Regions from separate parts of the Pseudonocardia nematodicida genome, predicted to be linked through region 1. Evidence: riboswitches for the same ligand, from Rfam matches in the RefSeq annotation. Region 1 holds a riboswitch; the other holds the start of a gene.

Evidence for each region. A riboswitch is a leader RNA that binds a small molecule or an ion and turns the genes downstream of it on or off. The one in region 1 is predicted to bind cobalamin.
Region 2: it holds a riboswitch for cobalamin, as region 1 does, so the genes downstream of both, WIS52_RS28405 (hypothetical protein) here and metE (5-methyltetrahydropteroyltriglutamate--homocysteine S-methyltransferase) in region 1, are expected to answer to the same signal.

What each region holds. Positions count from the first base shown of each region.
Region 1 covers NZ_JBEDNQ010000003.1:7,065-11,089, forward strand. The annotation lists gene mdo (NDMA-dependent methanol dehydrogenase) at 90-1,382, opposite strand; cobalamin riboswitch at 1,618-1,837, shown strand; partial or broken gene metE (5-methyltetrahydropteroyltriglutamate--homocysteine S-methyltransferase) at 2,006-4,025, shown strand, end outside.
Region 2 covers NZ_JBEDNQ010000014.1:143,526-147,550, forward strand. The annotation lists gene WIS52_RS28390 (cobyrinate a,c-diamide synthase) at 1-185, shown strand, start outside; gene WIS52_RS28395 (cobalamin biosynthesis protein) at 182-625, shown strand; gene cobA (uroporphyrinogen-III C-methyltransferase) at 810-2,030, shown strand; cobalamin riboswitch at 2,056-2,225, shown strand; gene WIS52_RS28405 (hypothetical protein) at 2,263-2,646, shown strand; gene WIS52_RS28410 (DNA polymerase IV) at 2,680-4,025, opposite strand, start outside.

The DNA.
Region 1 (4,025 bases):
CGGGCACGCAGCCAGCGGGCCCACCCACCCGAGTATCCCCTCGGATGACTGGGCCCGCTGGTGCGAACGAGACGTACTGACTTCGACGATCAGGTCAGGAGATCGTCGAGATCGCCGTTGATGGAGTGCTCGACGACCGGGCGGACCGTCTCGAAGGTGCACTCCTTGGGGTTGCCCGGCGTGCAGGCGTCGCCCAGGACGTGGTTGGTGATCCGGTCGACGTCGGCCTCGTCACCGACGATGGTGCCGGCGTTCTCGTAGAACTTGGTCGGGCCGATGCCCAGCCGGTTCTTCGAGTACGAGTCCTTGGTGACGTCGGCGAACTTCTCCGGGATTCCCACGTCGCGCAGCAGCCGGATCGACGCGGCGAGCGCGGCGTCGGCGGCCTGCGGCTTGGTCATGCCGGCGGTGTCGATGCCCATCGCCTCGGCGATGTCGGCGAACCGCTCGTAGGCGACCGGCATGTTGAACGCCCACACCCGCGGCAGCGCGATGGCGTTGTTCAGCCCGTGGTGGGTGTCGTAGAACGCCGACACCGCGTGCGAGATCGAGTGGATGATCCCGAGGCCACCGGAGTTGAACGCCTGGGCGGCGATGTACTGCGCGTACATCATGCCCTCACGGCCGGGGAGGTCCTGGCCGTTCCACACCGCGGCGCGCAGGTGCTGGGACGTCAGCTTGATCGCGTGCAGCGCGTTGCCCAGCGAGGGCTGGAAGTTCAGCCGGGACACGTAGGGCTCGGAGGCGTGCGCGAGCACGTCGAAGCCGCACTGCGCGGTGTAGTCGATCGGGCAGTCGTAGTAGAGGACCGGGTCGTCGATCGCCAGGGTGGTGACCGAGGCGTCGTCGAACGCCACGTACTTGTGCGGGTTGTCCGGGTCGGTCGTGGTGTCGGTGATGACGTAGGCCCACGACGTCTCGGAGCCGGTACCGGCGGTGGTGGAGACGGCGATGTGCGGCGGGTTGGCCGGGTTCTCGGACTTGTTGAAGCCCTCGAACTCGTTGACGTTGCGGCCGTCGTGGGCGACCGAGACGCGGGCGCCCTTGCAGGCGTCGTGTGACGAGCCGCCGCCGATCGAGACGAAGGAGTCGCAGTTGTTCTGCTGGTAGAGGCCCACAGCGTCCATGACGTTGTAGTCCTTGGGGTTGGACTCGACCTTGTCGTACACGACGACCTCGAGGCCGTGGTACTTCATCGACTCGACGATCTTGTTGACGATGTCCGTGCCGCGCAGGCCGGACGTCATCACCAGGGTCTTCTTGAAGCCCAGCTTGAGGGCCTCCGGACCGATCAGCTCGTGCGAGCCGGGACCCAGCAGCGCCCGGGGGAACGGGTGGAACTCCTTGATGGGGAACGGCTTGAGCAGCTCGTCTACCTGCATGTCAGCCCTTTCTGAGGCAGGCGGATGGGTCGGTTCCGCACGCTAGGACTGCTGTGGCGCCAGGCACAGGGATGATCCCGATTACCCCTCGGAGGTCCGGGCAGGAGACCCCTCCGACCGGAGGGGGACAGGGTCAGGTCGGACCCCGATCGGGTGACCCGACAGGTTCTGCCAACATATGGCAACAAGCATCCAATGGCAAGCACGTGCCTGGCCGGTTCGCCGTACCTGATCTAGGGTCGGGTACGCCGACGGTTCGCGGCGGTCCCGACGGGGCCGGCGCGAGGCAAGAGGGAACCCGGTGTGAATCCGGGACTGCCCCGCAGCGGTGAGTGGGAACGACCGCCGTCAACAGCACTGGGAACGATCCCGGGAAGCGACGGCCAGTAGGCAGGCGGCTCCGCGAAGCGCCTGGGCCCGCGAGTCCGAAGACCTGCCGCCGGTGCGTGCACCGGCCGGTGCACGCGGGTCCGAGGCCTCGCGGGAGGGCCGTGCGGACGACCGGGCACCACCCCTGCCCGCCGGACGTCGTGTGTCCGGTGTGGACGGTGACAGCCCGGCCGTGCCGGTGCGCTCCTCGCGTGTGGCCGCGGACCACACACCGCGCTCGCGAGGAGAGAGCCGTGACGACTTCGTCCGTATCGAGTACCGGCAGCACCGTGCTGGGCTGGCCCCGGATCGGGCCGAACAGGGAGCTCAAGCGCGCCACCGAGGCGTTCTGGGCGGGCCGCAGCGACGCGTCGGCGTTGCACGCGACGGCGGCGGGCCTGCGCCGCGACACCTGGTCCGGGCTGCGCGACGCCGGCCTGGGGCAGGTCCCGGGCAACACGTTCTCGTTCTACGACCACGTGCTGGACACCGCGCTGGCGGTGAACGCGGTCCCGGAGCGGTTCGCCGGCATCGGCGACCCGCTGGAGCGGCTGTTCGCGATGGCCCGCGGCCGCCCCGGCGCCCCGGCCTGCGAGATGACCAAGTGGTTCGACACCAACTACCACTACCTGGTCCCCGAGGTCGGGCCGGCGACCCGGTTGGCCCCGGTCAGCCGTAAGGCGCTCGAGGAGTTCCGCGAGGCCCTGCGCTGCGGGTGACGACCCGGCCCGTGCTGGTCGGACCGGTGACCTTCCTGCTGCTGTCCAAGCCGGCCGGCGACGCCCCCGAGAGGTTCCGCCCGCTCGACCTGCTCGGCCCGCTCGTCGAGGTCTACCGGGACCTGCTGGCCGAGCTCGCCGACGCCGGCGCGGAGTGGGTCCAGCTCGACGAGCCCGCGTTCGCCGCCGACCGCACGTCCGAGGAGGTCGCGGCGTTGCGCAAGGCCTACGACCGGCTCGCCTCCGCCCCGCGCCGGCCGAAGATCCTGGTCGCGTCCTACTTCGGCGAGCTCGGCCGCGCGCTGCCGGCGCTGGCGTCGACCGCGGTCGAAGGACTCGCGCTGGACCTGGTCGCCGGCCGGTCCGATCTGGACGGGATCGACGGGGTGCAGGGGCTCGGCGGCAAGCTCGTGCTCGCCGGCGTCGTCGACGGCCGCAACGTGTGGCGCACCGACCTGGACGCCGCGCTGGTCACCGCGCTGCGGCTGGTCGGCGTCGCCGGCCGGGTGGAGGTCTCGACGTCCTGCTCGCTGCTGCACGTCCCCTACGACCTGTCGGCCGAGACCGCGCTGCCGGCCCGGGTGACCGACATGCTCGCGTTCGCGCGGCAGAAGGTCGACGAGGTGGTGCTGCTGGGCCGGGCACTGCACGAGGGACGCCCGGCGGTGTCGGCGGAGTTCGACGCGGCGGCGGGCACCCGCCGCCGGGTCGCAGAGACCACCCGCAGGAACGACGACGTACGTGCCCGGCTCGCCGAGCTCGGGACCGACCACTACCGCCGCGGGGTCGCCGACGTCCGGGCGAAGGCGCAGCGGGAGGCTCTCGGCCTCCCCGAGATCCCGACGACGACGATCGGGTCGTTCCCGCAGACCGCGCAGATCCGCAAGGACCGGGCGGCGCACCGCACCGGCACCATCACCGCCGACACCTACGCCGAGCGGATGCGGACCGAGATCGTCCGCGTGGTCCGGCTCCAGGAGGAGATCGGCCTCGACGTGCTGGTGCACGGCGAGCCCGAGCGCAACGACATGGTCCAGTACTTCGCCGAGCACCTGGACGGCTTCGCCACCACCGAGCACGGCTGGGTCCAGTCCTACGGTTCCCGCTGCGTGCGCCCGCCGATCCTGCACTCCGACGTGTCCCGGCCCGAGCCGATCACCGTCGGCTGGGCGGAGTTCGCGCAGTCGCTGTCGGACAAGCCGGTCAAGGGCATGCTCACCGGCCCGGTCACGATCCTGGCCTGGTCGTTCGTGCGTGACGACCAGCCACTCGGCGACACCGCCCGCCAGGTCGGGCTGGCGCTGCGCGACGAGGTCGTCGACCTGGAGGGGGCCGGGATCCGGATCGTGCAGGTGGACGAGCCCGCGCTGCGCGAGCTGCTGCCGTTGCACGAGCGGGACCGGAAGGCCTACCTGGACTGGGCGGTCGACGCGTTCCGGACGGCCACCGGCGGGGTCACCGACGCCACCCAGATCCACACCCACCTGTGCTACTCGGAGTTCGGTGAGGTCGTCGGCGCGATCGACGGGCTGGACGCCGACGTCACGACCGTCGA
Region 2 (4,025 bases), on a different contig from region 1:
GGGCGCACGAGTTCCACCGGTGCGCGGTCACCCCGCGCGCCGGCGCGGCCCCGGCCTGGGCCTGGCGCGGGGGCGAGCCCGAGGGTTTCGTCTCCGGCGGGGTGCACGCGTCGTTCCTGCACGCCCACCCCGCGGGCGTCCCGGCCGCCGTCGCCCGGTTCGTCGCCGCCGCGGCGGGCCGATGATCGACGGTTCCGGCGCGCAGCGTTCGGGAGACGAACGCCCCGCTCCGGAACCGGTGATCACGCTCGTCGTGGGGGTGGGGTTGCGGCCCGGGACGCCGGCGTCGGCGGTGCGGGCGCTGCTGGACGACGTCGCGGTGCGGCACGGGCTGGATCTCACCGGGGCGGAGGTGGCGACGCTGGACCGGCGGGCGCGGGAGCCGGGGTTGTGCGCCGCCGTCGCGCCGGTGGTGCCGCGGGGGTACCCGGCCGCCGAGCTCGCCGCGGTGGCGGTGCCGTCGCCGGATCCCCGGGTCGCCGACGCGACCGGGACGCCGAGTGTCGCCGAGGCGGCGGCGCTGCGGGCGGCTGGCCCGGATGCCGAGCTGGTGGTGCCGAAGACCACGGGGGACGGGGTGACGGTCGCCGTCGCCCGGCCACCGGGGTCGCCCGCGACCGGCTGAGGCGTTCCGGCCGGTGGTGTGGGGTTGGCCTCCCGACGCTTCGGCCCCGCCCGCCCGGGCCGTTATCCTCGATCGTCGCCGCCGGGCGGGATCCGGTGCGGCGCCGCGGGACCCGCCGTCGTGACCCGGGAGGCCGGGAGCGGCAGGCAGCCGTCCGGGTGCGGACCCCGGGAGAGGAACGTCGTTGAGCGCGCAGCACGAGCAGTACCTGGCCGGTCTGGACCTGTCCGGCCGCCGGGTCGTCGTCGTCGGCGGGGGACAGGTCGCGCAGCGCCGGGTCGCCCGGCTGATCGCGGCCGGGGCGGACGTCGAGGTCGTCTCGCCCGAGGTCACCCCGGCCGTCGAGGGCATGGCCTCCGCCGGTGAGATCACCTGGACTGCGCGCGGCTACACCGGCGGCGATCTCGACGGCGCCTGGTACGTGATCGCCGCGACCGACGACCCGGGCGTCAACGCCGCGGTCACCGCCGAGGCGGAGCGCTCCCGGACGTTCTGCGTCCGCGCCGACGACGGCGCGCTGGGCACCGCGGTCACCCCGGCCACCGGCGGGTTCGACGGGATGACCGTCGGGGTGCTGGCCCGCGGTGCGCACCGTCGCTCGGCCGCGGTCCGGACCGCGCTGGTCGAGGCGCTGGCGGCCGGCGTCGTCGACGACTCCGCCGAGCCCCCGCAGCCGGGCGTCGCGCTGGTCGGCGGCGGCCCGGGCGACCCCGAGCTGATCACCGTGCGCGGGCGGCGGCTGCTGGCCCGCGCGGACGTCGTCGTCGCCGACCGGCTGGGCCCCCGGGACCTGATCGACGAGCTCTCCCCGGACGTCGAGGTCATCGACGCCTCCAAGATCCCCTACGGCCGCGCCATGGCCCAGGAGAAGATCAACGAGCTGCTCGTCGAGCACGCCCGGGCCGGCCGGTTCGTGGTGCGGCTCAAGGGCGGTGACCCGTTCGTCTACGGCCGCGGGTTCGAGGAGGTCCAGGCCTGCGCCGCGGCCGGGGTGCCGGTGACCGTCGTCCCGGGGATCACCAGCGCGTTCGCCGCGCCCGCCGTCGCCGGGACGCCGGTGAGCCACCGCGGGGTGGCGCACGAGATCGTCGTCGTGTCCGGGCACGTCGCGCCCGGTGACCCGCGCAGCCTCACCGACTGGCCGGCGCTCGGCCGGATGCGCGGCACGATCGTGCTGATGATGGCGGTGGAGCGGATCGGCCGGTTCGCCGACGTGCTCGTCGAGCACGGCCGCGACCCGCGGACCCCGGTGCTGATCGTGCAGGACGCCACCACCCGCATCCAGCGCTCGGTGCGCACCACGCTGGCCGCGGCCGAGCAGGCCGCCGCGGAGCAGGAGATCAGCCCGCCCGCGATCGTCGTGATCGGCCCGGTCGCCGGGCTGGAGGCACCGGTCGGCGGGTGAGTTGACCCGCGCCGTCGCGCGTGATGGGCTCTCCCACGACGACGGTGCAGGAAGCCGGTGCGAGTCCGGCGCGGTCCCGCCACTGTCACCGGGGAGCGCCTCCCCATGTCACGGCCACTGCCGCACGCCGGTGGGAAGGCCGGGGAGGGGTGTCGATCCGGGAGCCAGGACACTGGCCGTCGTCGCACGGTTCCCATGCTGTGAGGGCGCGGACCCTCGAGGAGGACACGCGATGTACGACGACGCACGCCCGCTGCTCGACGTGCTCGGCACCGGACCGGACGACGACCCGTCCGGCCCGCCCGCCGAGTACCTGCTGGCCGAGGCCGACACCGTCTTCACCTTCGGCCACGGCCCGGAGTCCGTGGCACTGTTCTACGCCGAGGCCTGGCGGGTCGAGCCGGTCCCCGCCCGCGACGCCGTCGCCCGGATCGCGGCCTGGGCCGCCGGGAGCCCGGCGGGACGCGCGGTGCTGGTGGCCGACGGCGACCCGGCCGCCGACGTGGCCCTCGGCGCCGTGCTGGACGGCCTCGGCCGCGCCGTCCCGGCGCTGGCGGTGCGGGCGCCCGCCGGTGCACGGGTGACCCGGCCGCACGGCAGCCCGCTGCCCGGCTGACCCCGGCGTTCCCCGCCCCTGTCCCGAGGTGTGTCAGGGCTGCTCTGCGAGGTCGGCCGGCCGCCAGCTGAGCAGGGGGTCGGCGCGGCACAGGTCCGGGTCGGCGGCGTCCAGGGTGCGGGTGCGGCCCGGACCGGTCGCCACCGTCTCGAACCGGACCGTGACCCGGCCGTGCCCGGCGCCCTGCACCCAGCCGTGGCCGTGCCCGGGATGGCGCACGTCGTCCCCGGCGCGCCACGGCCGGTCCGGATCGGGATGGTCGCCGGGCGCCGGATCGGGGAGGTCCGGGGCGACGTCGTGCTCCGGGGCCGACATCGTCGGATGGTCCCGGACGACCGGCTCCGCCCGGACGGACACGTCGGGCACCGGATCGTCCGGCTCCCCGGACAGCGTCCGCACGACCGCCGCGTCGCCGGTGCTGCGACCGCCGGCCCCGACGGGAACGGCGCCTGCCGCGGTCCCCGGCCCGTCCCCGTCGGTATCGGGGAGGTGGGCGGTGAGCGGGGCCGTCGTCCACCCCTGCGCCGAGGGGACCGCGTCGAACAGCGCCAGGGGCGGCTCGTCCCCGAACCCGGACACCGACACGCCCAGCAACCGCACCCCGCCCTCGCCGACGGCGGTCTCCGCCAGCCGCTGCGCCATCGCCGTCAGCGTGGACAGCTCCCGGCCGGCGAACGGCGTCGTCTCGGACCGTGTCGTCGTCACGAAGTCCCCGGTCCGGGCCTTCACGGTGACCGTGCGGGCGGCGCGGCCGTCGGCGACCAGCCGGCGGTGCACCGCCTCGGTGATCGTCGCGATCGCGTCGTGCACGGCGGTCATCGCGGTCAGGTCGGTGTCGAACGTGGTCTCGGCGCTGATCTGTTTCGCGGCGCCACGCGGGGCGACCGGGCGCGCGTCGATCCCGCGGGCCAGCCGGTGCAGCTCGGTGCCGACCGCACTGCCGAGCACCCCGGTGACCTCGCGGCCGTCCATCGCGGCGAGCTGGCCGATCGTGTCGATCCCGATCTTCCGCAGCGCCTCGCCGGAGACCGGCCCGATGCCCCACAGCGACCGGACCGGCAGGGGCGCCAGGACGTCGTCCTGCTCGGCGTGCGGGATGACCCGCAGCCCGTCCGGCTTGGCCAGCTCGGAGGCGATCTTGGCGATCTGCTTGCCGGATCCCGCGCCGACCGACGCCGCGAGCCCGGTCCGCTCCCGTACCGCCGCGCGCAGCCCGGTGGCGAACTCCTCGACCTCGGCCGGTCCTGCCCCGGCCAGCGACGGCGGCTCGAGGAACGCCTCGTCCACCGACACCGGCTCGAGTACCGGGGAGGCCTCGGCGAGCACGGCCATGACCTCGTCGGACACCGCCTTGTAGAGCGGGAACCGGGGCGGCAGGA